One region of the Stutzerimonas sp. LR2 genome, then DNA from elsewhere that is predicted to be linked to it. Evidence: predicted binding sites of a transcription regulator. Region 1 holds the regulator's gene; each other region holds the start of a gene.
The links. Region 1 encodes FliA, which starts transcription of late flagellar genes. Its sites were predicted from a motif close to CTAAAGTTTNNNNNNNNNNNGCCGNTAA; they were not measured.

Region 2: the regulator FliA is predicted to act here: its motif matches at 1,255-1,282, upstream of ACVRRC_RS13040 (methyl-accepting chemotaxis protein).
Region 3: the regulator FliA is predicted to act here: its motif matches at 2,736-2,763, upstream of ACVRRC_RS17735 (methyl-accepting chemotaxis protein).
Region 4: the regulator FliA is predicted to act here: its motif matches at 6,426-6,453, upstream of ACVRRC_RS04980 (methyl-accepting chemotaxis protein).

What each region holds. Positions count from the first base shown of each region.
Region 1 covers NZ_JBVTRR010000002.1:463,340-470,916, reverse strand. The annotation lists gene ACVRRC_RS08705 (protein phosphatase CheZ) at 1-419, opposite strand, end outside; gene ACVRRC_RS08700 (chemotaxis response regulator CheY) at 443-817, opposite strand; gene fliA (RNA polymerase sigma factor FliA) at 892-1,617, opposite strand; gene fleN (flagellar synthesis regulator FleN) at 1,635-2,462, opposite strand; gene flhF (flagellar biosynthesis protein FlhF) at 2,554-3,846, opposite strand; gene flhA (flagellar biosynthesis protein FlhA) at 3,862-5,982, opposite strand; gene sodC (superoxide dismutase family protein) at 6,201-6,722, shown strand; gene flhB (flagellar biosynthesis protein FlhB) at 6,762-7,577, opposite strand, start outside.
Region 2 covers NZ_JBVTRR010000003.1:460,013-467,589, forward strand. The annotation lists gene ACVRRC_RS13040 (methyl-accepting chemotaxis protein) at 1-1,166, opposite strand, end outside; gene ACVRRC_RS13045 (methyl-accepting chemotaxis protein) at 1,354-3,039, opposite strand; gene fadD1 (long-chain-fatty-acid--CoA ligase FadD1) at 3,215-4,906, opposite strand; gene fadD2 (long-chain-fatty-acid--CoA ligase FadD2) at 5,130-6,818, opposite strand; gene ACVRRC_RS13060 (MaoC family dehydratase) at 7,092-7,562, shown strand.
Region 3 covers NZ_JBVTRR010000005.1:33,626-41,202, reverse strand. The annotation lists gene ACVRRC_RS17740 (SOS response-associated peptidase) at 1-548, shown strand, start outside; gene ACVRRC_RS17735 (methyl-accepting chemotaxis protein) at 573-2,702, opposite strand; gene ACVRRC_RS17730 (M48 family metallopeptidase) at 2,832-3,650, shown strand; gene ACVRRC_RS17725 (ester cyclase) at 3,671-4,114, opposite strand; gene ACVRRC_RS17720 (TMEM165/GDT1 family protein) at 4,199-4,786, opposite strand; yybP-ykoY riboswitch at 4,877-4,993, opposite strand; gene ACVRRC_RS17715 (class I SAM-dependent methyltransferase) at 5,048-6,046, opposite strand; gene ACVRRC_RS17710 (2-hydroxyacid dehydrogenase) at 6,118-7,077, opposite strand; gene ACVRRC_RS17705 (LysE family translocator) at 7,149-7,577, shown strand, end outside.
Region 4 covers NZ_JBVTRR010000001.1:1,067,336-1,074,912, forward strand. The annotation lists gene ACVRRC_RS04955 (hypothetical protein) at 1-126, shown strand, start outside; gene ACVRRC_RS04960 (3'-5' exonuclease) at 271-978, opposite strand; gene ACVRRC_RS04965 (putative nucleotidyltransferase substrate binding domain-containing protein) at 975-2,909, opposite strand; gene ACVRRC_RS04970 (type 2 periplasmic-binding domain-containing protein) at 3,089-3,493, opposite strand; gene ACVRRC_RS04975 (porin) at 3,505-4,686, opposite strand; gene ACVRRC_RS04980 (methyl-accepting chemotaxis protein) at 4,705-6,327, opposite strand; gene ACVRRC_RS04985 (malate synthase G) at 6,523-7,577, opposite strand, start outside.

The sequences.
Region 1 (7,577 bases):
AACTGCTCGGCATTCATGTCACGGCGCATGAAGCGCTGCCAATCGGCCGTCAGGCTCTGGGCCTCGTAGCTGACATAGTTCACCAGCGGGGCCGATTCCTCGACCAGGTCCATGGTGCGATTGGCGGCTTTCTCGGTCATTTCCACCACGTAGGACAGACGGTCGGTGGCATCGGTGATCGGTGACGGGTCGCCGCCCGTGGCGCAGGTGTCCATCTCGAGCTTGACGATGGCGTTGTGCAGCTCGCGCGTGAGCTTGCCCACTTCCTGATAGAGCCCGTTGTTGCGCACCTGATTGAGCTCGTTGAACATCTGCGTCGCTTCATCGAAGCGGCCTTGCTGCAGGCTTTCAATCAGGCGGGGTGCATTGGCCTTCAGAGTCGCTTCGAACTCTGCCAGGCTTTGGTCTGCTTGCGTCATAGTGCCCTCGCGGCGTTACTGCTTCAGCCGTTGACGCGCTCGAAGATCTTCTCGATCTTTTCCTTGAGCACCTGGGCGGTGAAGGGTTTGACCACATAGCCATTGACCCCGGCCTGGGCCGCTTCGATGATCTGATCGCGCTTCGCCTCGGCGGTCACCATCAGTACCGGCAGATGCTTGAGGCGCTCGTCCGCGCGCACTGTGCGCAGCAGATCGATACCGCTCATGCCCGGCATGTTCCAGTCGGTGACCAGGAAATCGAAGCTGCCGCTTTTCAGCATCGGCAGTGCGGTGGTGCCGTCGTCCGCCTCGGCGGTGTTGGTGAACCCCAGATCACGCAAGAGGTTCTTGATGATTCGTCTCATCGTCGAGAAGTCATCGACGATGAGGATTTTCATGTTCTTGTCCAAGTCGACCTCCGTAAGTCCCAAAATGCCTCAGCAAACCGAGCACGTCATACCGCAAACAATTGTCAATTGGCGCGCCATTCGCCGAGGCGTGCACGCAAGCGCGCAGCACACTGGCTATGCAACTGGCTCACACGCGACTCGCTGACTCCCAGCACCTGACCAATTTCCTTCAAGTTCAACTCTTCGTCGTAATACAGCGACAGCACCAGCTTCTCGCGTTCGGGCAGATTACCGATGGCATCGGCCAGCGCCTGCTGGAAACGCTCGTCCTCCAGATCGCGAAACGGTTCCGGATGGGTGCTGCTCGCGTCTTCCTGCAGTTCGCCGTGCTCGCCTTCCTGCAGCAGATCGTCAAAGCTGAAGAGGCGGCTGCCCAGCGTGTCGCCGAGAATGGCGTAATACTCGTCGAGGCTAAGCTTAAGTTCGGCCGCAACCTCGTGATCTTTAGCGTCACGCCCGGTTTTCGCCTCGATGGCGCGGATCGCCTCGCTGACCATGCGCGAGTTGCGGTGCACCGAGCGCGGCGCCCAGTCTCCCTTGCGCACTTCGTCGAGCATGGTGCCGCGGATGCGGATACCGGCGTAGGTTTCGAAACTGGCACCTTTGCCGGCGTCGTATTTCTTCGCTGCTTCCAGCAGTCCGATCATTCCAGCCTGGATCAGATCGTCCACCTGCACACTGGCAGGCAGGCGCGCCAACAGGTGGTAAGCGATTCGCTTGACCAACGGGGCGTACTGATCGATCAGGCGGTACTGCGCATCCTTTGCCTGAGCCTTGCTGTAATACATAGCGGATCCGGCACCTGTCATTCGTGACTTTGAGAAGCGGGACTGATGAGGCGCTCCACGAAGAATTCGAGATGGCCGCGCGGTGTTGCGGGCAACGGCCAGGTATCGATCTTCTGTGCGATGGCCTTGAAGGCCAGCGCGCATTTCGAGCGCGGATAGGCCTCGTAGACCGCACGCTGTTTCTGTACCGCCTTGCGCACGGCCTCGTCGTAAGGCACGGCGCCAACGTACTGCAGCGCCACATCGAGAAACCGTTCGGTAACCTTAGTCAGTTTGGCGAACAGGTTGCGACCTTCTTGCGGCGCATGGGCCATGTTGGCCAACACGCGGAAGCGGCTGATGCCGTAGTCACGATTGAGCAGCTTGATCAGCGCGTAGGCGTCCGTGATCGATGTCGGCTCGTCGGTGACCACCAGCAGCACCTCCTGCGCGGCGCGCACGAAGCTGACTACCGAGTCGCCGATACCGGCCGCGGTGTCGATGATCAGCACGTCGATCTCGTCGCCCATCTCGCTGAATGCCTGGATCAGCCCTGCGTGCTGCAGGGACGACAGTTGCACCATGCTCTGGGTACCGGACGCTGCCGGCACGATGCGAATGCCACCTGGCCCCTGGATGAGCACGTCACGCAGATCGCACTCGCCGGCAATTACGTCGGCCAGGGTGCGCTTGCTGGTCAGACCCAGCAGCACGTCGACGTTGGCCAAGCCGAGGTCGGCGTCGAGCAGCACCACGCGCCGACCGAGATCGGCCAGGGCCAGCGCCAGATTGACCGACACGTTGGTCTTGCCGACGCCACCCTTGCCGCCGGTCACCGCAATCACCTGTACGGGATGCATACCCATGTTCACACGCCTATATCTTGCTGGGGCCTTTCGGCCGGCGATGCGCACGCAGGGCACGCATCTGATTCATTCTGGTACCGCTGTCGCCACATCATCCAGCCCGCCGTGACGAACCGTTGTACAACCCGGCGAACATATCGGCCATGGTTTCCTCGCTCGGTTCCTCGCCGGATTGCAAACTCACCGCACGGCTCACCAGCTGATGGCTACGCGGCAGATGCAGGTCGTCCGGAATGCGCGGGCCGTCCGCGAGGTAGGCTATCGGCAAGTGCTGGCTGATTGTGAGCCCGAGCACATCACCGAGGCTGCCCGCCTCATCCAACTTGGTCAGAATACAGCCAGCCAGGCCGCAACGACGATAGTTGTGCCATGCCGCCTTGAGCACCTGGCTCTGGCTGGTTGCCGCCAGCACCAGGTAATTCTTCGATTTGACACCCTTGTCCGAAAGCGCCTGCAGCTGCATGCGCAGCGTCGGATCGCTGGCGGGCAGGCCGGCAGTGTCGATCAGGATCACCCGCTTGCGCGCCAGCGAAGCCAGCGACTTGCTCAGGGGCTCGCTCGGATCGAGTTGCAGCACCGGTACGTCAAGGATGCGGCCAAGCGTCTTGAGCTGCTCCTGGGCGCCGATGCGGTAGTTGTCCATGCTCGCCAGAGCGATGCTCTGCGCGCCGTACTTCAGCACATAGCGAGCGGCAAGCTTGGCCAGCGTGGTGGTCTTGCCGACGCCCGCGGGCCCGACCAGGGCAATCACCCCGCCCTCTTCCAGCGGCTCGTTCTTGCTGACCTTGATGGCCTGCGCCAGATGCGCCAGAACCATCCGCCAGGCCTGACGCGCATCAGTGATGGCGGCGACCTTGTCCAGCAGGCTGCGCGACAGTTCCGCCGGCAGACCCAGACGCTGCAGGCGACGCCACAGGCCTGCCTGCTGCGGGCGGCGGCTCTGCTCCTGGCCCCAGGCGATCGAACCGAGCTGCACTTCGATCAGCTCGCGCAGGCCGTGCAGTTCCGAATACATCGCCTCGATCGCGCGGGCGTCCACCGCAGCGGCCGGCTCGGCCACCGCGGCAGGTTGCGGCTTGCTCGCCGCAGCGGCTAGCTTCTCGTCAACCAGTTGACGATCCTGCATCTTCGCGCGGGGTGCGGCACTCAGCTCGGCATGGGCACTGGCCAGGCGCGACTGCGTCTTGCGCAATTCGGCCTCCAGCGCGGCATTCGGCTTGGCTGCCGCCGGCGCGGACTGCATCGGGTAGTCGAGGACAGCCGTCAGCTCGACGCCGCCGGCGACCCGGCGATTGCCGATGATCACGGCATCGGCGCCCAGCTCGTCACGCACCATTTTCATGGCGATGCGCATATCGGCGGCGAAGAAACGTTTGACCTGCATGGCCTGCACCCTCGGTTAATTCTGACCCACCGTCGAGACGATGGTGACCTGCTTGTTGTCCGGTATTTCCTGGTAGGCCAGAACATGGATGTTCGGCACCGCCAGACGCGCAAATCGCGACAGCATCGCCCTGACCGGGCCGGCCACCAGCAGAATCGCTGGCTTGCCGAGCATTTCTTGACGCTGTGCCGCTTCTACCAGGGACCGTTGCAACTTTTCGGCCATTCCGGGCTCGAGCAAAATGCCGTCGTCGGAGCCCTGATTGGCCTTCTGCAAGCTATTGAGCAAGATCTGTTCCAACCGGGGCTCGAGGGTGATCACAGGGAGCTCCGGCTCTAGTCCCACAACGTTTTGCACGATTGCGCGCGACAGCGCGACACGGACCGCGGCCACCATTGCGGCGGGATCTTGACTCTTGGCGGCCACGTTAGCGATGGCCTCGGCGATGGTGCGGATGTCGCGTACCGGCACCTGCTCCTGCAGCAGCGCCTGCAGCACCTTGAGCAGCGTCGAAAGCGACACCATGCCCGGCACCAGCTCCTCGGCCAGCTTGGGCGAACTCTTGGCCAGCAGCTGCAGCAGCTGCTGGACCTCTTCATGCCCGAGCAGCTCATGGGCATGCTTGTGCAGAACCTGGTTGAGGTGCGTGGCGACGACGGTACTCGCATCCACCACGGTATAGCCGAGCGACTGCGCCTGGTCTCGCTGGCTCGCTTCGATCCAGACAGCCTCCAGACCGAACGCCGGATCCCTGGCGGCGATACCGTTGAGCGGACCGAACACCTGCCCCGGGTTGATCGCCAGCTCGCGATCCGGGTAGACCTCGGCTTCGGCCAGGCTCACACCCATCAGCGTCAGTCGATAGGCGTTGGGCAGCAGGTCGAGGTTGTCGCGGATATGCACCGACGGCATGAGAAAACCCAGATCCTGCGAAAGCTTCTTGCGAACGCCCTTGATGCGCGCCAACAGCTGGCCACCCTGGTTGCGATCCACCAGCGGAATCAGGCGATAACCCACTTCCAGACCGACCATGTCCACCGGAGTCACATCGTCCCAGCCAAGCTCCTTGGTCTCGGCCGCGCGCTGGGCCGGCAACATCTCCTGCTGCTTCTGCACTTCCTGCTCGGTCTTCTTGACCGCCTGCTTCTGCCGATGCCAGATCCAGTAGGCGCCAGCGGCGGCAGCCGCCCCGAGACTCAGAAAGGAGAAATGCGGCATGCCCGGCACCAGGCCCATCGCGATCATGATCGCCGCCGACACGGCCAGCGCCTTGGGGGAAGCGAACATCTGCCGCTGCACCTGCTGCCCCATGTCCTCGGAACTGGTCACGCGGGTAACCATGATCGCCGCCGCCGTCGACAGCAGCAGCGATGGAATCTGCGCCACCAGACCGTCACCGATGGTCAGCAGCGCGTACACCTGGCCGGCCTCGCTGAAGCTCATCTGGTGCTGCGCGATACCGATGGCGATACCACCGATGAGGTTGATGAACAGGATCAGCAGGCCGGCGATCGCATCGCCGCGGACGAACTTCGAGGCACCGTCCATGGAGCCGTAGAAGTCGGCTTCCGAAGACACCTCGGAGCGACGTTTCTTGGCTTCTTCCTGGTCGATGAGGCCGGCGTTCAGGTCGGCGTCGATCGCCATCTGCTTGCCCGGCATGGCATCCAGGGTAAAGCGTGCGCTGACCTCGGAGATGCGCCCGGCACCCTTGGTCACCACCACGAAGTTGATGATCATGAGGATGGCGAACACCACCACACCGACCACGTAGTTGCCGCCGATCACCACATTGCCGAATGCCTCGATCACGTGACCAGCCGCGCTGCCGCCGTCATGACCGTGGATGAGCACCACTCGCGTAGACGCCACGTTCAATGCCAGACGCATCAGAGTGGCGACCAGCAGAATCGTCGGGAACACGGCGAAATCCAGCGGCCGCAGTGCATAGACGCTGACCAGCAGCACGACGATCGACAGCGCGATATTGAAGGTGAACAGCACGTCCAGCAGGAACGGCGGCACCGGCAGCATCATCATGCCCATCATCACGAGCAACAGCAGCGGTACGCCGAGATTGCCGCGCCCCGCGCCTGCCAGGCCGTTGCGAATATTGATGAGTTGCGTGCGATCCACAGAAACCCCGGAATACAGAACGAATTCTTGACGCGACATGCGTCCCGACCGGGTTATAGCAAGAAGGGGTCCAACTTCGCGGTTGCGCTGCGGTCCGCGCCAGCGGCCGGCCCGGCGGTCGTAGGGCGAAGGCGCAGTCAGCCGAACGCGACCGCCAACTGGCAGTCACACTAGCAACCGGCGACAGCCCGTCGCCGTTCGTGCAAAGGAGCTTTCAGATGAAACAGTGGATCATCGCCGCGCTGGCCGGCTGCACCGCCCTCGCCGCCCAGGCGGAAACCCTGAGCGTCAAGGTCAACGCCGTTACCGCCCAGGGAATTGGCGAATCCGTGGGCAGCGTAAAGATCGAGAGCAGCGAGTACGGCCTGGTGTTTCGCCCCGAGCTGACCGGGCTGCAGGCCGGCCTGCACGGCTTTCATATCCACGCCAAAGGCAGCTGCGAGCCGGCCGAGGTAGACGGCAAGCCGACTGCCGCCGGTGCCGCCGCCGGCCACTGGGATCCGAAGAACACCGGCAAGCATGGCGAGCCCTGGGGTGACGGGCACATGGGCGACCTGCCAGCGCTCTACGTCGACAGTGACGGCAAGGCCAGCCAACCGGTACTGGCGCCGCGCCTGAAGAGCCTGGGTGACATCAAGGGCCTGGCGCTGATGGTCCATCAGGGCGGCGACAATCACTCCGACCATCCGCAGCCCCTGGGCGGTGGCGGCGCACGTGTCGCCTGCGGCGTAATCGAATAAGCGCAGTGGCCGGGCGACGCCGCCAGTCGCCTGGCCGGATCACTCGTCGCGACGCAGGTCGGGGGGAATCGGCAGATTGTTCAACGGGTCGGGGCGGCGTCCCTTGCCCGAGCGGTACTGACGCAACTGATAGACGTACGCCAGCACCTGCGCCACCGCCAGGTAGAGACCAGCCGGGATTTCCTGGTCAAGTTCGGTGGAGTAATACACCGCCCGCGCCAGCGCCGGCGATTCCAGCACCGTCACCTTGTGCTCCTGGGCGATTTCACGAATCTTCAGCGCCACGAAGTCGCCACCCTTGGCCACTAGCCGCGGTGCACCGCCCTTGTCGCCGTCGTATTTCAGCGCGACGGCGAAGTGCGTCGGGTTGGTGATCACCACGTCGGCCTCGGGCACCGCCTGCATCATGCGCCGCTGCGCAGCCTCGCGCTGCAGCTGGCGAATCCGCGATTTGACCTCCGGCTTGCCCTCGGAGTCCTTGTATTCGTCCTTGACCTCCTGCTTGGTCATCATCAGCTTCTGCTTGTTGTCCCAAAGCTGGAACGGCACGTCCACCGCCGCGATGATGATCAGCCCGCAGGCCATCCACAGGGCGCACCAGCCGACGATCTCGACGCTGTGCATGATGGCCAGGTCCAGCGGCTGCTTGGCGATGGACAGCAGGTCATCCTGATACGCCGACAGCACCAGCAGCGCAACGCCGAGCACGACGAGGAACTTGCCCAGCGCCTTGAGCAGCTCCACCAGCGCCTTGGTGGAGAACATCCGCTTGAGGCCGGCGGCCGGGTTCATCCGGCTGACCTTGGGCGCCATCGCCTTGGCCGAAAACAGCCAGCCACCCAGCGCTACCGGGCC
Region 2 (7,577 bases), on a different contig from region 1:
TTCACGTCCTGCTGAAGACCTTCCAGGGACTCGCCGCTGCCGCGCAGCTCGCCCACCAGCTCGTGGATCTGGCGAATGCTCTGGTCCACCACCTGCTTGGCGGCGACCCCCTGCTGATCGGTCTCGCGCGCCGCCTCGGCCGCACGCTGGGCGCTCATCGCCACTTCGTGGGCGGCGGCAGACATCTCGTTGATCGCCGTGGCGACCTGATCGGTTTCGCTGCGCTGGTCGGCCATGGCCTGCTCCGAGCGCTGCGCCTGGCTGGCCACTGCACCGACCAGACCGGTCAGCTGGGTGGTGGTGCCGGCGACCTGCTGTACCAGCGAATGGATCTTCTCGACGAAACGATTGAACGAGGTGGCCAGCTCGCCCAGCTCGTCCTGACTGGTGATCGGCAGGCGCTGGGTCAGGTCGCCGTCACCCTGGGCCATGTCATCCAGGTTGCGCTTGATCAGCAGCAGCGGGCTGAGCAGGGCGTTGCTCATGAACACGGCGACCAGTGCGATCAGCCCCAGCAGGATCAGTGCGGAGACCAGCATGATGGTGACCAGGCCGTCGATGCGCTGCTGGAATTCCGCGCGGGCGGCCTGGACGTCGCGCTCGACACCATCGAGGTTGAGCGAGGTACCGAAGACCATCTTCCATTTCGGCAGGAACTCGGCGTAACCGACCTTGGGCACCAGCACGCTGCTGTCACCCAGCACGAAGCTGTAGTCGACGTAATGGCTGCCGTCCTGGCCGGCACGAACCAGCTCGCGGATGGCATAGACGCCATTGGGGTCGCGGTAGTCGTAGAAGCTCTGGCCGATCTTGTCCTTGGTGTTGCCCTGCAGGATGCGCACGGTCTGGGTGTCATAGCCCCAGAAATAGCCGTCCTTGCCATAGGCCATCTTCTCGAGGATGGCCACGGCCTGGTCGCGCGCCTGCATGTCGCCTTCGGCAGAACGCTCGTAGATGGGGCCGATGGCATTGCGCGCCAGCTCGACGTAGTGCTTGAGCTCGGCGCGGCGGTCCCGGATCAGGCTGTTACGGGTGTGTTCTTCCTGTTGCTCGGCGAGGCTCTGCAGCTCGTACACGGCAATGCCGCTTAGCAGGATGGCCAGCAGGAGAATCGGGCCCAGCGCAAGCAGCAGCAGCTTCATTCGCAAACGAAGATTCGAGAGCATTCTGATCGATCCCTGTAGAAAGGTTGAGCAAGAAGACTGCGACAGAATCCATGCGTCGCTTAAGCGACGACGACGCAGCACGCCTTGGGTATCGGCCCGAAAGCGCCTTTCTTGACCCCGGAAAAGACGAAACCCTGCCGGGCAGGGTTTCGCTAAGGCCCGTCCTAGAGCGGACGCAGCGCTACGATCAGATGCGGAACTGGGCCACCAGCCGCTGCAGCTGCTCGGCCAGGCCGTTGAGCTCGCGGGCCGTCTGCGCGCCCTGTGCGGCATCGCTGGCGACGCCGTCCACCGCATCGGCGATATGGTGCACGCTGCGGTTGATCTCCTCGGCCACTGCGGTCTGCTCCTCCGCGGCGGCGGCGATCTGCGCGTTCATCGAATTGATGGTGCCGATCAGCGCGGAGATCGCATCCAGCGACTCACCGGCATGATTGGCATGCTCGCGCGTGCTCTCGCCTTTCTCGCCGGCGCGCAGCATGGTGCCTACGGTGTGGGACGTGGCGTTGCGCAGCCGATCGATCATGCCCTGAATCTCGCCGGTACTCTGCTGGGTGCGGCTGGCCAGCGCGCGAACTTCGTCGGCGACCACGGCGAAACCACGTCCGGCCTCGCCCGCACGGGCCGCCTCGATGGCGGCGTTGAGCGCCAGCAGGTTGGTCTGCTCGGCGATGGCGCGGATCACGTCGAGTACGCCGACGATGCCTTTCACGTCCTGCTGCAGGCCATCCAGCGACTCGCCGCTGCCGCGCAGCTCGCCCACCAGCTCGTGGATCTGCTGGATGCTCTGATCCACCACCTGCTTGGCTGCGCGCCCCTGCTGATCGGTCTCGCGCGCCGCCTCGGCCGCGCGCTGGGCGCTCATCGCCACCTCGTGGGCGGCGGCGGACATCTCGTTGATCGCCGTGGCGACCTGATCGGTCTCGCTGCGCTGATCGGCCATGGCCTGCTCCGAGCGCTGCGCCTGGCTGGCCACCGCGCTCACCAGCCCGGTCAGCTGCGTGGTGGTACCGGCAACCTGGCGCACCAGCAGATGAATCTTCTCGACGAAGCGATTGAAGGAGGTCGCCAGTTCGCCCAGCTCGTCGCGGCTGGTCACGGGCAGGCGCTGGGTCAGATCGCCGTCACCCTGGGCCATGTCGTCCAGATTCTGCTTGATCTGCAGCAGCGGGCGCAGGATGGCGTTGCTCATCAGTATGGCGAGGCCGGCCATCAGGATCAGCAGCAGCGCCGCTGCGACGAGCATGATCATGGTCAGGCCGTCGATACGCGCCTGAAACACAGCGCGGGCTTCGACCACGTCACGCTCGACGTCATCCAGGTTCAGCGAGGTACCGAACACCAGGTTCCACTTGGGCAGATGCTCCGCATAGCCCACCTTGGGCACCAGCGCATCGCTGCCCGGCACGGCGAAGCTGTAGTCGACGAAATGGCTGCCGTCCTGCCCGGCCTTGACCAGCTCGCGAATGGCGTAGACGCCGTTCGGGTCACGGTAGTCCGCGAAGCTTTCGCCGATGCGCTCGCGCGTGGCCCCCTGGAACACTCGGCGTGACTGACCATCGTAGCCCCAGAAATAGCCTTCGCTGCCATAGCTCAGCCGCTCGAACACGGCGACCGCCTGGTCGCGCGCCTGCAGGTCGCCCTCGGCAGAGCGTTCGTAGATCGGCCCGATGGCGTTGCGCGCCAGCTCGACGTAGTGCTTGAGCTCGGCACGGCGGTCGCGAATCAGGTTGGCGCGGGTCTGCGCTTCCTGCTGGTCGGCCAGATCCTGCAGCTGTAGCACCGAGACCCCGCTGAGCATCAGGGTCAGCAACAGAATCGGGCCAAGCGCGAGCATGAGCAGCTTCGCCCGCAGACGTAAGGAGGACAGCATGTCGGCAAACCCCTATAAAAAGCACGGTTAAGTAGTGCCATTGTGCCACCGACTACATGCCTAGAAGAACGCGACTAAATGCCAATTCAAGGGAACGGCCGCTGCTGCCGATGAACGCCGTTCGCATAAACGAAAAAACCCCGCCGAGGCGGGGTTTCTTGTAGGCGCTGCGCGCTTACTTCTTGTGGCCCAGCTTGCGCAGTTCCTCGTCGCGCAGCTCGCGACGCAGGATCTTGCCGACGTTGGTGGTCGGCAGGCTTTCGCGGAACTCGACATAGCGCGGCCGCTTGTAGCCGGTCAGGTTGTCGTGCATGTGCTGCATGACCTGCTCCTTGGTCAGGCTCTCGCCCGGCTTGACCACCACGAACAGCTTGATCGCCTCACCGGACTTCTCGTCCGGCACGCCGATGGCGGCGCACTGCAATACGCCCGGCAGGCTGGCCAGCACATCTTCCAGCTCGTTGGGATACACGTTGAAGCCGGACACCAGGATCATGTCCTTCTTGCGGTCGACGATGCGGATGTAGCCATCTTCCTGGATGACGCCGATATCGCCGGTCTTGAACCAGCCGTCCGCGTCGATCACCTCGTCCGTGGCCTCCGGCCGCTGCCAGTAGCCCTTCATCACCTGCGGCCCCTTGATGCACAGCTCGCCGATTTCGCCCTGCGCCAGCTCCTGGCCGTCATCGTTGATGACCTTGAACTGCGTGGATGGCACCGGAATGCCGATGGAGCCGAGTTGGATGTGCTCGATGGGGTTGACCGAGGCCACCGGACTGGTTTCGGTGAGGCCGTAGCCTTCGCAGATCGGACAGCCGGTGACCTGCTTCCAGCGCTCGGCCGTGGCCAGCTGCAGCGCCATCCCGCCCGACAGGGTGACCTTGAGCGCCGAGAAATCGAGCTTGCGGAAGTCTTCGCTGTTGCACAGCGCGACGAACAGGGTGTTGAGCCCGACGAAGCCGCTGAAGCGGTACTTGCCCAGGTCCTTGATCATCGCCGGCAGATCGCGCGGATTGGAGATCAGGATGTTGTGGTTGCCGCTGAGCATCATCGCCATGCAGTGAAAGGTGAAGGCGTAGATGTGATAGAGCGGCAACGGCGCGATCAGCACTTCGCTGCCGTCATTGAGGTTCGCGCCCATCAGCGCCTTGCACTGCAGCATGTTGGCAACGATGTTGCGGTGCGTCAGCATGGCGCCCTTGGCCACGCCGGTGGTGCCGCCGGTGTACTGCAGCACGGCCACGTCTTCGCTCTTGGGCGACGCTTCGCGCACCGCCTTGCCGCGGCCGAGCGCCAGGGCATCGTTGAGCTTCACCGCTTTCGGCAGGCTGTAGGCCGGCACCATCTTCTTCACGTGCTTGACCACCGCGTTGATCAGCATGCGCTTGAGCGGCGGCAGCATGTCGGCGACTTCGGTGATGACGACGTGCTTGATGCCGGTCTTGGGCAGCACTTCCTCGGCCAGGTGCGCCATGTTGGCCAGGCAGACCAGCGCCTTGGCGCCGGCGTCGTTGAACTGGTGTTCCATCTCCCGCGCGGTGTACAGCGGGTTGGTGTTGACCACGATGAGCCCGGCGCGCATGGCGCCGAACACCACGATGGGATACTGGATGAGGTTGGGCAGCTGCACCGCGATGCGGTCGCCAGGCTGGAGATCGGTGTTCTGCTGCAGGTAGGCGGCGAAATCGCCGGACAGCTTGTACAGCTCACCGTAGGTCAGGGTCTTGCCGAGATTGCTGAACGCCGGCTTGTCCGCGAAGCGCTCGCACGACTGTTTGAGCACAGCCTGGATGTTCTGGTACTCGTCGGGATTGATCTCGCTGGCGACCCCAACAGGATACTTATCCTTCCAGAAGTTATCGGTCATGAACCCCACTCCTAAGCAACCGCTTTATCACTGCGCGATGGCAGCTGTTTTGTTGTGATTTGTTAACTTTTGTACCGCTGATCGGGCAAAAAGCGTTCCCGAGGTTAGCAGCTTTGCAGGGGAGCGAATAGAGTCCGCGAAGGAGGCTTTCGACATAAAGTGACCGGAACAAATATCCCGGTCACTTCATTCCTTGTCTGCGACAGGCGCCGTGCTCGCGCCATCAGGCGCTTTCGCGCAGCTCCCGGCGCAGGATCTTGCCGACCGGTGTCATGGGCAATGCATCGCGGAACACGTAATGGCGCGGCATCTTGTATCCGGTGAAATTCTCCCGGCAGTAGGCGTGCAGTTCTTCCTGGGTCAGCGTCGGGTCGCTCGGTACGACGAACAACTTGACCGCCTCGCCGGATTTCTCGTCCGCCACGCCGATGGCGGCGCAGGCTGCCACCTTGGGATGAGCCATCACCACGTCCTCGATCTCGTTGGGATAGACATTGAAGCCCGAGACGATGATCAGGTCCTTCTTGCGGTCGACGATGCTGACGAAACCGTCCTGGTCGATCACGGCGATGTCACCGGTTCGCAGCCAGCCCTCTTCGTCTAGCACTTCCGCCGTCGCCTCGGGGCGCTGCCAGTAGCCCTTCATCACCTGCGGTCCCTTCACGCACAACTCGCCGCGCTCGCCCAGCGGCAGGGCATTGCCCTCGTCGTCGATGACTTTCAGCGTGGTGCCGGGCACCGGCAGGCCGACGGTACCCAGCCGCGAATGCTCGCCGTGAGGATTGGCGCAGACCACCGGCGACGTCTCGGTCAGCCCGTAGCCTTCGACGACGGTGCAGCCGGTCATGTTCTTCCAGCGCTCGGCCACCGCCGAAACCAGCGCGGTGCCGCCCGAATTGGTGCCCTTGAGGCGGGAGAAGTCGACCTTCTTGAACTGCGGATGGGCCATCAGCGCGACGAACAAGGTGTTGAGGCCGAGGAAGGCGGAGAACTGCCAGCGCTGCAGCTCCTTGACGAAGCCATTGATATCTCGCGGGTTGGTGATCAGCACGTTGTGGTTGCCGGTGACCATCATGCACATGCAATTAACCGTGAAGGCATAGATGTGATACAGCGGCAGTGGCGCGATCATCACCTCCTGGCCTTCGCGGATCACCGGGTGACCCTGGGCGTCGAGCTGCTGCATGTTGGCCCGCACCTGCTGCATGTTGGCCACCAGGTTGCCGTGGGTCAGCATTGCGCCCTTGGCCACCCCCGTGGTGCCGCCGGTGTACTGCAGCACAGCGATGTCATCCAGGCTGAGCGGCGTCGGCTTCAGGCTGTGGCGCGCGCCGTCGCGCAGCAGGTTCTTGAAGGCGACGGCCTGCGGCAGGCTGTAGTCGGGCACCATTTTCTTCAGATGCTTGACCGCCGCATTGACCAGCGCCCCGCGCAACGTCGGCAGCATGTCGCCGATCTGCACCTCGATCAGGTGCTCGATGACGGTGTCGGCCAGCACCTCCTGCACGTGGTTGCCGAACGTATTGAGGTACACCAGCGCCCGCGCGCCGGAATCCTGAAACTGGTGGCGCATCTCCCGCGCGGTATACAACGGGTTGGTGTTGACCACGATGAGCCCCGCACGCAGCGCGCCGAACACCGCGACCGGGTACTGCAGCAGGTTGGGCATCTGGATGGCGATGCGATCACCGGGCTGCAGATCGGTGTGGTGCTGCAGCCAGGCGGCGAACGCGGCGGAGTAACGTTCCAGATCGGAATAGCTGAGGGTCACGCCCATGTTGCTGAACGCCGGGCGGTCGGCGTGCGCCTTGCAGGCGCGCTCGAACACCTCCACGACCGAGCGATAGGCAGCGAGATCGATGTCGTTGGGCACGCCGGCAGGGCGTTTGTCATTCCAGAATTCAGGCTGCATTGTTATTGGCCTCTTTACCTGAGAGTGTCTGGCCCACGCACAGCGGGCTCTGGCGAACTTAGCAGGTCGGCGTCGCGGCGCAACAGCCCGAGCCGCATTAATCACCGCTGTGAATCTTTCATCACGGCATCACGCGGTCCGGCGCCGGGACAAGCGCAGCCCATGCCTCTAGAATGCAGCCCCAGCGCGCGGCACCGGCCAGCTCGGATCGCGCGAGCCGCTTCGATCCATCGGGCGCAGCATCCGGTGCGCCGACCAGCCTGAGGACAATCCATGAGCACGATCAGCAACACGCCTTACGCCGACCTGGAGGTCGGTCAGCAAGCGAGCTACGAAAAACACGTCGAGGAAAAGGACATCCAGCTGTTCGCCGCGATGTCCGGTGATCGCAACCCGGTGCACCTGGATGCCGAGTTCGCTGCCGGTACCCTGTTCAAGGAGCGCATCGCCCATGGCATGTTCAGCGGCGCGCTGATCAGCGCCGCGGTCGCCTGCACCATGCCTGGCCCAGGCACCATCTACCTGGGCCAGACCATGAAGTTCACCCGTCCGGTGAAGATCAACGACACGCTGACCGTGCGCCTGGAAATTCTCGAGAAGCTGCCAAAGAACCGCGTGCGCATCGCCACCCGGGTGTTCAACCAGAACGACGAACTGGTGGTCGACGGCGAAGCCGAAGTGCTCGCCCCGCGCAAGCAGGAAACCGTCGAACTGAAGGAGCTGCCGCCGATTTCCATCGGCTGAGTATTTCCAGGTTCG
Region 3 (7,577 bases), on a different contig from region 1:
AAAGACCGCACTGGAGTCTCGCGCCGGGCGCTTCGGTGCTGCTGCTGCGCCAGGCCGACAGCGGCTTGCAGCTGGACCGGGTGCGCTGGGGGCTGACGCCTGCCTGGCTGACTGACCTGACCCGCACGCCGGCTCAGGCCCGGGCCGAAACCCTGGCCGAGCAGCCCATGTTCCGCGAAGCCTTTCGCCTGCGTCGCGGGCTGTTGCCGGCCAACGGCTTCTACGAGTGGCGCGGCTCGGCCCGCAAGCGCCCGTATTGGATGACTTGCGACGGCTCGCTTGCCTATTTCGCGGCGCTTTGGGAAGCCTATCCGGTGCAGGGGCACACCTATCTCAGCGCAGCTGTCGTGACCCAGCCGGCGGCGACGCTACGCCGGCCATTGATCCTCGACGAGGCCGGACAGGCGGCCTGGCTCGACCCCGCCACGCCGCTCGAAACGCTGCAGCAGTTGCTGCTGCAACCGAGCCCGGCACTGCGCGAACGGCCACTGGCGACGTTGGTCAACGATCCGCGCCTCGATGCCCCCGAATGCCTCACCCCGGCTTGAGGCGAGGCCTTCGGAGCGTCTGCGTCAGACCTTGAACTGATTGATCAGCCGGCGCTGCTGCTCGGCCAGACGCGTCAGGCCGGCGCTTGCCTGGCTGGCTTCCTCGGCGCCGCCAGCGACGTCCTGGGCGACCTGACCGATGTTGGTGACATTGCGGTTGATGTCTTCGGCCACCGCGCTCTGTTCCTCGGCGGCGCTGGCGATCTGGTTGTTCATGTCGTTGATCAGCGAAACCGCCTGAGTGATTGCCTGCAGCGCCTCGGCTGCCGCATCGGCCTGCTCGACGCTGCGCTGTGTGCGGCTCTGGCTCTGTTCCATCACCTGTACCACGTCCCGCGTGCCGTTCTGCAGCTGCTGGATCATCTGCTGGATCTCACCGGTGGCCTGCTGCGTCTTCTGCGCCAGATTGCGGACCTCGTCGGCCACCACGGCGAAGCCTCGGCCCTGCTCACCGGCACGGGCAGCCTCGATCGCCGCGTTCAGGGCCAGCAGGTTGGTCTGCTCGGCAATGCTGCGAATGGTCACCAGGATGGCGTCGATGTTCTCGCTGTCGCGGGCCAGGGTCTGCACAACGTCCACGGCACGGCCGATTTCGCCGGCCAGTTCGGTGATGGTGGCGCCGGTATCCTGCACGATATGCCGGCCCTGATTGGCCGCGCGATCGGCATGGCTGGCAGCCTCCGCGGCCTGGGTCGCATTGCGCGCCACGTCCTGCGCCGTGGCGGTCATCTCGTGCACAGCGGTGGCGACCAGTTCGATCTCGGCCAGCTGCGTCTGCACGCCCTTGTCGGTACGGATGGCGATGTCGGCGGTGTGCTCGGACGCATCGCTGACCTTCTGCACCGAGCCGACCACCTCGCTGATCATGCCCTGCAGGCGTGTCAGGAACGTGTTGAAACCGGTGGCGATCTGGCCCAGCTCGTTGCGACTGTCGATATGCAGGCGCTGGGTCAGGTCACCTTCGCCCTGGCCGATGTTGTCCAGCATCACCACCATGTCGCGCAGCGGACGGGTGATGCGCCGGCTGATCAGCCAGATGGCCAGCAGACCGGCAACGGCGATGAGCACGCCGATGATCAACATGGTGGTCAGACTGCTGCGGCTTTCCGCGCCGAGTGCCGCCATCAGCTGATCCAGATCCTTCATCACCTCGGCGATCGGCAGCTGCAGCATCAGGACCCAGCGCGCGTCGGTACCTTCGAAGGAGAACGGCAGGAACAATGCGACGTGCCCACCTGCCTGGTCGATCTGGTAATGGCTCTGCCCGGCTGGCAGGCGCTGGACCAGCACCTGCTCCTCGGCATCGAGAATCTGTGCTGCAGGCTTGCCGATCAGGCTCTTGTCAGTGCTGTAGGCAGCCAGGCGGCCGTTGTTGGAAATCAACGCGATCTCGCCGACGCCGCCATAGAGCTGCGCGTTGGCGTTGCTCAGCAATTGCTGGATGAAGTCGACACTGATGTCCGCGCCAACGATGCCGTGAAACTTGCCATCGACCAGAATGGGGGCATTGAACGAGGAAAGAAGGTAGGTCTGGCCGTTCATGTCATACGGTGCCGGGTCGCCGACGCACGGCTTGAGCTGTTCGCGCGGGCACAGGTAGTACTCGCCGGCGCGTATCCCGGTGTCGAGCAGCCTGGTGTCTTCGATGTCGGAGAGGCGGTCGATCTTCATTTGGCCGCTGCCATCGCGGTAGATCCAGCTGGCGAAGCGACCGTCGAGCATGCCCGGCTCGTCGCCGCGATACATCAGGTCGTTCGCATCCACGCCGTTCGGTTCCCAGGCGATATAGGTGCTGGTGAGATTGGCGTTCTCGATCAACGTCTGGCGCGCGAGATTGATCAGCTCCTCGCGCCTGAGGTTGGCCATCGGCATGCCGTCATCACCGGTCAGTGCGGTGAGCGTATGCACCCTGGCCAGGCTGGTGGCGATCTGCAGGGGCGCTTGCAGCTGTGCCTGGATGCGGTTGACCTGTGCCTGAGCCAGGGCGGTGACGCGCTGCTCCACCATGCCGTCGATCAGCGCGCGAGTCCGCTCCTCGACCAACGCCTGGCTGCGCACGCCCGACGCCAGTGCATAGAGCAACAGCGCCGCGATGACGGTCAGGGTGCAGGCGCCGGCCAATGCGGCGAAGGCGGTCTGGATGGATCGGAACATGGCGTTACTCCAGTTGCGCAGCGGATAGCCACCTTATCGGCAGGATTTGCGACAACTGCAGCGGGGCGGCCGGTTGCCTGCCCGATAGGCCCGATCTAGGATACGGCGCAGGTTTTCCGGAGAGACTCGATGTTCAAGCCGCGCACGTTATCCATGCTGATCGCCGCCACCGCGCTGGCCGGCTGTCAGGCCGTCAACACCACCAGCGGTGGGGCCGTGGGGGTCGACCGCAAGCAGTACATGTTCAGCATGCTGTCGACCGACCAGGTCAACCAGATGTATGCCCAGTCCTATCAGGAAACGCTCAGCGCTGCCGCAAGCAAGGGCGTGCTGGAAAAGAACACGGCGATTGCCAAGCGCGTCAATGGCATCGCCGAGCGGCTGATCGCCAAGGTCGGCGTATTCCGCCCGGATGCCGCGCAGTGGGCCTGGGAAGTGAATGTCATCGACAGCCCCGAGCTGAATGCCAACTGCGGCCCGGGCGGCAAGATCATCTTCTATACCGGGTTGATCGAGAAGCTGAAGCTCACCGACGACGAGATCGCCGCGGTGATGGGCCACGAGATCGCCCACGCGCTGCGTGAGCACGGGCGCGAGGCGATGTCCAAGGCCTACGGCGTGCAGATGGCCACCCAACTGGGCTCGGCGATGGGTGTCGGCACTGGCGGACTGCAGCTGGCGAACATGGGCGTCGAGTACCTGATGACGCTGCCCAATAGCCGTGGCAACGAGAACGAAGCCGACCTGATCGGCCTGGAGCTGGCCGCCCGTGCCGGTTACAACCCGAACGCGGCGATCACGCTGTGGGAAAAGATGGCCTCGGCCGGTGGTTCGGCTCCGCCTGAGTTCATGAGCACCCACCCGTCCTCGGCGACTCGCACGGCGGCGCTGCGTGCCAACATCCCGAAGGTGATGCCGCTCTACGAGCAGGCTCGCGGCGGCCGCTAACGAAGATGGTCGCCGACCGCTCAGGTCGGCGACAGTAGGGTCGAGAGAGGCGTTTCGATACCCAGCTGCTGGTGCACGCCCTCGAGATCGATAAGGGTGTTGACCTCCTCGATGTCGCCGGCCGGATTGAGCGTCCAGACGCTCATGGCGGCGATGGCGAGGATCTTGTCGGTGACCGAATAGCCAAACAGGGGCGTGGCCAGCGTACCCATCACCGTGCTCGAGGTGACCACCTTGTGGCCCTCGCAGATACACTCATCCACCACCACTTCCAGGTCCGGCATGGCCGCACGCACGTTGCGCACGAGTTCGGCGAAGCCTGCGCTGTTCAGCGGCTGGCTGATGAATGAGCCCTTGTAGGCGAAATACTTGCTCTGCATCTGTTCGGAAAGGGCCAGGCGGCCCTTGTTCCAGCTCAGATCGATATGGTTGCAGACTCGTTTCTTGCGTCCATCCGCTGACATGCAGCCGGTCTCCTCGGGGCGCTGGTGGTGCGCTGCGGTAGCGCACTCTATCAGCTCCGTCGGCGCGCAGATTTGCGCTGCGTATCAGCCTGAGACAATCGTGCTCATGGTCACAGCCTGATAAGCGGCGTAGACGGCGAGAGCGGCGAAACCGCCGGCCGCGACCCGGCGAATCAGCGTCAGCGGCAGGCGATCGGCAGCGAAATGGCTCACCAGCACCACAGGAACGTTGGCCAGCAGCATGCCGACCGTGGTGCCGAGAATGACCAACACGAACTCGGGGTATTGCGCAGCCAGCATCACCGTGGCGACCTGGGTCTTGTCGCCCATCTCGGCGATGAAAAAGGCGATTGTGGTGGCGACGAAGGGGCCATAGGGGCGACCGAGCCTGGCATCGTCATCGTCGAGCTTGTCCGGCACCAGCGTCCACAGCGCTACGGCGGCGAAGCTCGCGGCGAGAATCCAGCTCAGCACGACCGGCGAGAACAGGCTTGATACCCAGCTGCCCACGGCACCGGCCGCGGCATGGTTGGCCAGTGTCGCCACGACGATGCCCCAGATGATCGGCCAGGGGCGGCGATAGCGGGCCGCCAGCAGAAGCGCGAGCAATTGGGTCTTGTCGCCGATTTCGGCGAGGGCAACGATGAGAGTGGGAACGAAGAACGATTCCAAGCGGCATTCCTTACAGGGCGGGTCGACAGATTCACCATGACATGCGCAGCCTGCCCGCCCGGGTCAGGTGTACATGTCATGGGTCTTGTCAAACCGGGCCATGCGCTATTGCTAGGCTGGCCGGTCGCATGCGCCATGGTCTGCGGACCAAGTGTGTTGACGCATGCCGGACGAGCAGGGCGCTCGTCGGAGACTACTCCCCCAAGGACGGCGGCGAGTTTGCCGCACCCGGCCGGTGGAAGCAACCGCTCGTCGCCGGCCTCAGCCTCGCACGGCGCGGTAGATGCGGAATCCGTCGCGTTCGGCCAGCGTCTGGCAGGTGCCGAGATGGCGCTCGATCAACGGCGGGTAACGCAGAAAGGCATTGGCCACGATACGCATCTCGCCACTCGCCTGCAGATGCTCGGCGGCGCGCTCGATCAGCGTTTCGCTGGCGTGATAGCTGGTGTGCACGCCCTGGTGGAAGGGTGGGTTGCTGATGATGGCCGCCAGTTGCCGAGGCGCAGCGTCGATGCCATCGCCGGCAATGACTTCAGCTTCGAGCCCGTTGGCGGCGAGCGTCCGGCGACTGCTCTCGACGGCGAAGGCGTCGACGTCCAGCAGCACCAGCTCGCTTTGCGGATAACGGCGCTTCAGCGTGGCACCGAGAATGCCGGCACCGCAGCCGAAATCCAGCAGTCGGCCACCGGGCAGGTTATCGAGGTGCTCGAGCAGCAGGGCGCTGCCCAGATCCAACCGACCATGGCTGAACACACCCGGCAGGCTGACCACCTCGAGCGGCCCGTCAGCCAGCTGCAGGGTGAAATGGCTGGCCAGGGCATCGAGATCCGGCGCGGCGGGCGCCTGCTCGATCTCGACCTGCCAGAGCTGGCAGTGGCGGGCACTGTCGAGCTTGCGCGCACGGCCGAAGCTGCCCAACTGCTTGGCGGCGCGCTCGATGCCGCCGCGCTTCTCGCCCACCAGGTATAGCGGTCGGCCGGGCAAACGTGCCGCCAGGGTCTGCAACAGATAGTCCGTCAGCTCGCGGGACTTCGGCAGGAACAGCACCGCCGTGTCGAACACCCCCTGCGGCGGGGCAACGCCGAAGGAGCAGCGCCCGCCGAAGCGCTTGTCCAGCTGCTGCTGTTCGCCGGCGTGCCAGCTCCAGGCGGTGGCGCCCGCCAGCTGTCCTAGCAGGTCGTCGGCCGGCAGGCCGGCGAGCAATACCCGGCCGCCGAACAGCTCGGTTTGACGCAGCAGCACTTCGCTTCGCGGGTCCATTGGCGTCTCCCTGAAAAAGGCCGGGAGCTTAGGGGCTCGGCGGCCTCTCTCGCAAGCCGCAGTTGCCCGGCTCAGTTGACCTGGCGGAGTGGGCTGCCGGCGAAGAACGCCGTGGCGTTCTCGGCCAGCTGAGCGACGATGCGCTGGCGAGCCTCGCGGCTGCCCCAGGCGCTGTGCGGGGTGACGATCAGACGCGGCAGGTCCGGGGCGAGGAGCGGGTTGTCATCGCGTGGCGGCTCGCTGGTCAGCACATCGGTGGCAGCACCGCCCAGGTGGCCTCGGCGCAGGGCATCGGCCAGTGCCTGTTCGTCCACCAGCCCGCCTCGGGCGGCGTTGATCAGGAAGGCGGTCGGCTTCATCAGCTGCAGCTCGCGGGCACCGATGAGATTGCGCGTCTGTTCGGTCAGGGGGCAATGCAGGGTCAGTGCATCGACCTGTGGCAGCAGCTCGTCCAGGTCGAGGCGATCCGGGCGCTTCGGCCGTCCCGGCAGGTTGCCGACCAGCACCCGCATGCCCAGGGCTTCGGCCAGCTTCGCCACGGCACTGCCCAGCTCGCCATGCCCGAGCAGGCCGAGGGTCTTGCCGTCCAGCTCGACGATCGGGAAGTCGAGCAGGCAGAACTGTCCGCTTTCCTGCCAGCGTCCGCGGGCGACGGCAGCCTGATAGTCGGGCAGCCGCGTGGCCAGGGCCAGCAGCAGCATCAGGGTGTGCTGGGCGACGGTTGGGGTGCCGTAGGCCTGGCAATTGCTGACGGCGATGCCGCGTTCACGGGCGGCCTGCAGGTCGATGTTGTTGACGCCGGTGGCCGAGACGAGGATCAGCTTGAGTTCCGGGCAGGCGGCGAGGGTTTGCGCATCCAGGGCCACCTTGTTGACGACGGCAACCTGCGCGCCGCGCAGGCGCTCGACGATCTGTTCCGGCGTGCTCAGGTCGTGGCAGACCAGCTCGTCGAAGGCGCTGCGCAGCGGGGCGAGGTCGAGGTCGCCCTGGTCGAGCGGGGAGAGGTCGAGGAAAACGGCGCGATTGGGCATCAACTGTACCTTTCGAAGTCGCCAGGGCTGGTCGACAATGCCAACCTGGGCTTAGGCGTGGAGAGCGGATTGTGTACTGGATGGAATTTATGACCGTGGCGCTGGTGCATCTGCTCGCGGTGGCGAGCCCCGGCCCGGATTTCGCGGTGGTGGTGCGCGAAAGCGTGGCGCAGGGCCGGCGTGCGGGTAGCTGGACTTCGCTGGGAGTCGGCTGCGGAATATTCGTCCATGTCGCCTACTCCCTGCTCGGCATCGGCCTGATCGTCTCGCAGTCGATTGTGCTGTTCAACCTCTTCAAGTGGCTGGCGGCCGCTTATCTGGTGTACCTCGGCTGGCGAGCGCTGCGGGCTCGGCCGATGAACCTAGAGGCGATCGACGGGGCGAACGCACCGGTGGCGCGAAGCGCGTGGCGGGCGTTCGTGATCGGCTTTGTCACCAATGGCCTGAACCCCAAGGCCACGCTGTTCTTCCTCTCGCTATTCACCGTCGTGATCAGCCCC
Region 4 (7,577 bases), on a different contig from region 1:
CAGTTGCTGTGCAGAGAGAAGGCGATGTTCCGGTTGAATGAAGCCGGCGAGGCGAAGGTCGAGACACTGACCCAGCTCCAGCAGGATTCGCCGCTGTATCGGTCCATCTGCGAAAGCGGGCGCTGATTCCGTACGCGCATCAGCGTGATCTGATGCGCACCGTCACTTCATGCGTGGGCGGCCCGAGATTTGGGTCGTCCTGTCCTTTCGGGCATGGCTGCATCTGTGTCCGTCATCGCGGCCCGAACGGCCGCGGTCGTGTCGTCAGGTTCAGATCGAATTGAATGCGGCCTTGCGGGCGCGCTGCCAGCACCTGAGGCGCTGCGCCAGCTCGTCGAAGGTGGTCAGGCCGATGCGCTGGGCACGATTGAGCAGGATCAGCGCGATCTCGGCTGTCGCCATGGCGTCGGCGGACGCATTGTGACGCTGCGGGATATGGATGTTGAAGTAGTCGAGCCAGTGGTCCAGGCTGCCGCGGTGGATCATCGCTTCGGGGAACAGCATCGGGGCCAGGTCGGCCACGTCGAGGAAGCTGTTCTCCAGCGAATAGCCCAGCTCGTTCTTCAGCGCGCGGCCCAGCATGCGTTGGTCGAACGGGGCGTGAAAGGCCAGGACGATGCTGCCCGCGGCAAACTCCATGAAGCTGAGCAGCGCTTCGGCCGGCGGCAGCCCGTTGGCCAGTTCGCTAGGCGCGATGCCATGGATCAGCACGCTTTCATTGACCTTGACCTGACGGCACAGCGTGCATTCGAACTGCTGCGAATAATCGATCGCGCCGTCCTCGATGACCACCGCGCCGATGGCGATGACCAGGTCGCGCTTGAGGTGCAGCCCGGTCGTTTCCAGATCCAGCACCACCAGTCGTTGCTGGCGTAGCGGAACGGGCTGCGGCAGTTCCGGGCGCGGCAGCTCGGCAACGCGTTGCTGCTGCTCGGGAGGCAACTTCGGACCGCGTGGGTTGAACCAGAACATGCTCATAGTTGATAGCGCACCGCGAGGCTGGCCTGGAGACGCTGGGCCTGGCGAAAGGACTCGCGCAGGATGCGTCGATCCAACACATTGAGCGTATCCGGATCCAGGCGATTGGAATAGGGCAGTCCATCGCGTGCCTGCTGCTGATGCTGCTGCATGCGGGTCTGCTGGATGAAGTGGTAGGCCTCTTCGTAGGCCGCGCCATCCTTGGGTTCGATCACGCCCTTTTCCACCAGCTTGCGCAGGCGCTCGAGGGTGTTGCAGGTGCCGATGTCGTTGCTCAGCGCCAGCAGGCGTGCGCCGTCGACGAACGGAGTCAGTCCCTGCACCTTCAGGTCCAGGGTGTCTTTGCCTTCGCCCTTGCGTGCCACCACGAAGTCGCGGAAGCGGCCGACCGGGGGACGATGGCGCAGGGCGTTGTCTGCCATCATGCGCTGGAACAGGCTGTTGTCCTTGATCTCGTCGAGCAGATCCTGGCGCAGTTGCTCGCAACCTTCGGCCGGGCCCCAGATGCTGCGCAGGTCGAAATAGATGGTGCTGCCGAGCAGGTTTTCCGGCGTCGCCTCACGGACAAAGGAGCTGAAGCGGCGGCTCCATTCCTGCCGCGACAGGCACAGCTGCGGATTGCTGGCCATGATGTTGCCCTTGCACAGGGTGAAGCCGCAGGTGTCGAGGTCACGGTTGATACGCTCGGCCAGCGGCAGCAGGCGACCGCGGATGTGCGCGGCCTCGGCGGCATCGGCGGCCTCGAAGAGAATGCCGTTGTCCTGGTCGGTGTGCAGGGTCTGCTCCTGGCGCCCTTCGCTGCCGAAGCACAGCCAGGTGAACGGCACGCCTGGATCGCCCATATGCGCGATGGCCAGTTCGATGACCCGACACACCGTGTGATCGTTGAGCAGGGTGACGATGCGGGTGATCTGCGTCGACGAGGCACCGTGGGCCAGCATGTTGTCGACCAGCTGCTTGATGCGGTTGCGGATGACCACCAGGGCGTCGACGCGATCGGCGTGGCGGATGGTCTGGGCCAGATGCACAAGGTCCACGCGCTGCAGGGAAAACAGGTCGCGCTCGGAGATCACACCGCGCAGCAGGCCGTTGTCCACCACGCAGACATGAGCGATATGCCGCTCGGTCATGGCGATGGCCGCATCGAACGCGGTGGCGTCCGGCGGCAGGTAGAACGGATCGTGAGTCATGAACTGGGCGATCGGCTGACTCAAGTCCGTGGTGCCCGTACCGATGGCTCGTCGTAGGTCACGCAGGGTAAAGATGCCCTGCGGATGCAGCGCTTCGTCGACGATGACGATGCTGCCGACGTTCTCCTCCTGCATCATCGCCACCGCTTCGTTGAGCGGGCGGGACGGCAGGCAGGAGACGGGATGATGCAGGGCCAGCTCGCCGATGCTGGTTTCCAGCGAGAAGTTCTCGCCGAGGCTCTCCACCGCGCGCATCTGCGCCTGCTGATTGACCAGATCCAGCAGGCTGCTCACGCCGCGCATGGCGAAGTCGCGAAACACCGGCGAGTTGGACACCAGGTTGACGAAGGCCGGTTTGTTGAGCAGGAAGCAGAAGGTGTCCTCGGCAGCCAGGTGTGCGGTACGGGTCGCCCGCTCGCCCATCAGTGCCGCCATCGGGAAGCACTCGCCGACGATGACCTCGAAGGTGGTATCGGTGCCGCGCTTGGCGGTGTGCGGGCGCTGACCGTGCACGCGGCCCTGCTTGACGATATAGAAGTGCTGCACCACGCCGTCTTCGGGAGAAATGATGCAGTCGCCTTCGGCATAGAAGCGCAGCTCACAGTTCTCCACCAGATAGGCCAGGTGGGCCGGCTCCATCTGGTTGAAGGGGGCGTACTTGCGCAGGAACTCCATGGTGCCGTGGATGTTCTGCAGTACGGCCGTCTTCCCAGCTTGGGCGAAGGCGTCAGGTGTGCTCATGGTCGGCTTCCATTTTTTGTTCATGGTGGGCTGCGGGTCGGTCGGACCCAATTGGACGTAAGTCTAGTCAGGCCGGGCGCTGCGGAAGCTGATCAGGGTCAGCCCGGTGTTTCGGGCTGTTGCGAGGGCGCAGGCATAAAAAAACCGCCCCGAAGGGCGGTTTCGTAACGCGGCGCGACTCAGGGCAAGGTGAACAGTACCTTGACCGAGCCGTTCACGGCGGAGGCGTCTACATAGCCGATGGCATCGGCTTCGGCCGCCACCTTGGCCATCACCGCGGCGTCGTCGGCGACGCTGGGCAGAGGCTGGCCCTTGCCGGTGAAGATCAGGCCGGACCAGTAGGACTTGAGCTGGGATTCGTTCTTGCTGGTCACGCCGGCATAGAAGGCTTCCTTGGCTGGCGTCCAGCCGGCCTGGTCGATGCCTTTCATGGACTTGTCCTTGCCCAGGAAGATGTTGGCGACATCCGATTGCGAGGGCGCCTTGGCTGCGGCGGGATTGACGATCACGGCGACCTCGGCCTGGGCCATGGCGGCCAGACCGAGCACGGCGGCGCCGCAGAGGATGCGAATGGATGCTTTCATCGGTGCGCTCCTCAGAATACGAAATCGACGCCGACGGAAACGATGTCGCCGTCGTAGTTGCGGGCCGGAGTGCCGGCTACGCCGGTTCGTGCGAACGCCTCGTTCTCGTAAAGCTCTTGGGCGTTGCGGGTGAACACGCCATCGTAGCCGTTCTTGGTGTCGACGCGCTTGTACTCGCCCTTCACCACCACGGTCGGCGTGGCCTGGTAGTTAAGTCCCAGGGTCCAGGAGCTCTGGCGACCACCGTTGTCGTCCAGCTGCGCATAGGTGACATGCGGCAGGAAATCACCGAAGCGGCGGCCACCCATCAGGTAGAAGGAGTCGATCGCTTCCATGCCGTCGTTCTCGATCAGGCGCGAAGTCCACTCGTTGCTGCTGATCCAGGTGCCGTTGTCGTACTGGTAGCCGATCGAGGTGAACTTGCCTTTCTCCTTGTTCAGCTGCAGCAGCGAGCGCTGCTCGGCGACTCCAACGCCCGGGCCATAGGGCTGCGGCAGTACGCTGACCACGTTGCCGGTGATATCGGTCTTGATATCCGCTTCGACATAACCGATACGCAGCGTGCCGAAGTCATTGGTGGCCAGGCTGACGCTGGCGCCGAACAGCTTGCCGTAGTCGATATCGAACTGCTCGTCGTAGGCGTAGTAATCGCGATTCTTCGCCTGGCCGCCAGCGATCTGGAAGGTCACCGAGCCGTACGACAGCGGTACGGTGTACACCGCATCGATGCCTTCGTAATTGGTGACCTGCACCTGGCTGTAGACCTCGTCGGGCAGGCGCAGCCAGGGGTAGCTGTAACCCACGTCGAGGCTTTCGGAATACATGTACACCGGGCTGCGCAGGCGGCCGGCGCGGAGCATCAGCTGGTCGTTGGCCTGCAGCGACAGATAGGCCCACTCGAGGTTGGCTTTCCACTCATCCTGCTGGGCTTTGGCTGTGCCCTGCACGGTCACGCCGAGGGTATCGGTGATGCCGTAGCTCAGCTGGGCGCCGAACTTGGACAGCTGATCGCCGCGCCAGGAGTCGTTGGTCTGGCCCTGAATGCCGTAGCTGCGACCGTCATCTTCACCACCCAGGTGGGTGAAGCCGACGGTACCGAAACCGTTGAAGCGGTGTTCGCCCTGTTCCAGGGCGAAGGCAGGAGTTGCGGCCAGGCAGACAGCTGCCAGGCCGGCGACACGAAGTGCAGTCATTTGATGCTCCAGGAATCGTTAAACACGGAATTGGCCCGTAGCCGCGCGCAGGTGGTCTCCGGTACTCACCAGTTGTTCGCCAAGGCGGGCGGTGGCTTCGGCGCCGTTTGCGGTTGCTTGTGCGTCCTGCTGCAACACTTGGGTTTCTTGTTGGATGGAACTCGACAGGCCGATCTGCTCCTGCGTGAACTGGGCGATGCCGGCGTTGAGTTCGTCGATCTGGTTGACGGTGCGTGCGATGGCTTCCAGCAGCTGAGTGGCCTCGATGGAGCGTTCGATACTGGCGCGAGATTTCTCGCCGTTGCTGGTCATTACGTTGAGTACGGTGTTGGCGCTGTTCTGCAGGCGCTGGATGATCTGCTGGATCTCGGCGGTAGAGGCAGCAGTCTTCTGCGCCAGATTGCGCACCTCGTCGGCAACCACCGCGAAGCCGCGGCCCTGCTCGCCAGCTCGGGCGGCTTCGATGGCGGCGTTCAAGGCCAGCAGGTTGGTCTGTTCGGCAATGCTGCGGATCACGGTCAGTACCGAGCCGACTTCCTGGGTTTCTTCCTCCAGCTGTTCCATGGCCTTGACCGCGCCCATCACGCTGTCACCCAGGTCGTTGATGCCGGTCGAAAGACTGCCGACGTGCTCGCGTGCGGTCGCCGCCTGGCGCGCCGCGGAATTGGCCTCGTCGGACGCCTGCCGTGAACGTTGCGCGACCTCCTGGATGCTGCCGGTCATGGTCAGGATGTCGCGGCTGATCGAGTCGGTGTGATGCTGCTGCGACTTGGCGTTTTCCTCCGAGCCCTGGGTGAGCTGGTAGAGGTCCTTGGAGACCTGGCCCAGCGGGGCAGCGGCATCGATGATCTGGCGGATGGTGCGCTGCAGCTTGTCAAGGAAGCTGTTGAACAGCTCGATCATGGCGCCGATCTCGTCGTTGGATTCGACGTTCACCCGCTGGGTCAGATCGCCGTCACCGCGGGCGATCGACTGCAGCGAAGCGATCACGCCGCGGATATTGACCATCACGCTGCGTATGACCAGCCAGGCGCCGAGGCTGACCAGAATCACCAATACCAGGCTGAGGATGATGCCCAGTCGCGTGGTGTTGGCGTTGGCTTCGCGGGTCTCTACCAGGGTCTGCTGGAAGCTGTCGTAGGCCTGCGCGCGGAAATCGCTGCCCAGCTTCTGCGCCTGCGCCAGATCGCTGGCCATGCGATCGAGGCTCGGACGCAGATCATCGAACGAGGCGCTGCCGTCTATCAGCTTGCTCGAGGCGGCGAGCGCATTGTCGGCGTAGTCGCGCACGGCCTTGCGCCAGTCACCCAGGGCCTGATGCTGCTGGCGCTGATCGCTCAGCAGGGCCGCCAGGGATTGCTGCTGCGTATCGATCTGCTGCAGCACCTCCCGGGCCTCGTCGAGCACGCCGGGCTCGCCCGCAGCCACGGCATTGTTCAGCAGCGCCGGTACGCGGGAGAACTGGAAGATCACCGCATCGGCCTTTTCCAGCGTCGGGTAGCCGCGGTTCTCCAGAAATACCAGCCGCGAGTCGGTCGCCGAGAGCTGCAGCGAGGTATAGCCGACGTACAGGATCAGCCCGAGCAGGGCCACTGCCGGCACCAGCGAAAGCTTGGCGGTCAGCGAGAAGTTCTTCAGCATGCATCGACTCCAGAAGCGGCAGGGTTACGGCGGAGAGCATTGATGGCCAAATGCCATTTGGCGGGGCGAGTGTGACTGAAAATGCCATTCGGGTCACGTTATCGGTTGTAACAGATTGAACTTGAGCGCCGCCCGGCGGATTTGCGGGCATAAAAAAACCGCCCCGAAGGGCGGTTCTTCTGTCGCGGCTGGCGGTTACAGGCCGTTCTTGGCCTTGAACTCGCGGCGGCGACGGTGCAGGACCGGCTCGGTGTAGCCGTTGGGCTGCTTGGTGCCTTCGAGGACCAGCTCCAGCGCAGCCTGGAAGGCCACGCTGTTGTCGAAGTCAGGCGCCATCGGGCGGTACAGCGGGTCACCCTGGTTCTGGCGGTCGACCACCGGGGCCATGCGCTTGAGGCTCTCGATCACCTGGTCCTTGGTTACCACGCCGTGGCGCATCCAGTTAGCCACGTGCTGGCTGGAGATGCGCAGGGTGGCACGGTCTTCCATCAGCGCGATGTCGTTGATGTCCGGCACCTTGGAGCAACCAACGCCCTGTTCGACCCAGCGCACCATGTAGCCGAGGATGCCCTGCGAGTTGTTGTCCAGCTCGTTGCGCTTCTCTTCCTCGCTCCAGTTGGTGTTCTGTGCCAGCGGGATGGTGAGGATGTCATCGATCGAAGCCTTCTCGCGCTTGGCCAGTTCGGCCTGGCGCGCCTGCACGTCGATCTTGTGGTAGTGCATCGCGTGCAGGGTGGCTGCGGTCGGCGACGGTACCCACGCGGTGTTGGCGCCGGCCAGCGGATGGCCGACCTTCTGCTCGAGCATGGCGGCCATCAGGTCAGGCATGGCCCACATGCCCTTGCCGATCTGCGCCTTGCCCTGCAGGCCGCAGGCCAGGCCCACGTCCACGTTGTTGTTCTCGTAAGCGCTGATCCATTTCTCGGACTTCATGGCCGCCTTGCGCACCATCGGGCCGGCTTCCATGGAGGTATGGATCTCGTCGCCGGTGCGGTCGAGGAAGCCGGTGTTGATGAACACCACGCGCTCGCGCGCTTCCTTGATGCAGGCCTTGAGGTTGATCGTGGTACGACGCTCCTCGTCCATGATGCCGACCTTGAGGGTGTTGCGCGGCAGGCCGAGAACGTCCTCGACGCGGCCGAACAGTTCGGTGGCGAAGGCGACTTCTTCCGGGCCGTGCATCTTCGGCTTGACGATGTACATCGAGCCGGTGCGGCTGTTGGCGCGGGTGGTGTTGCCCTTGAGGTTGT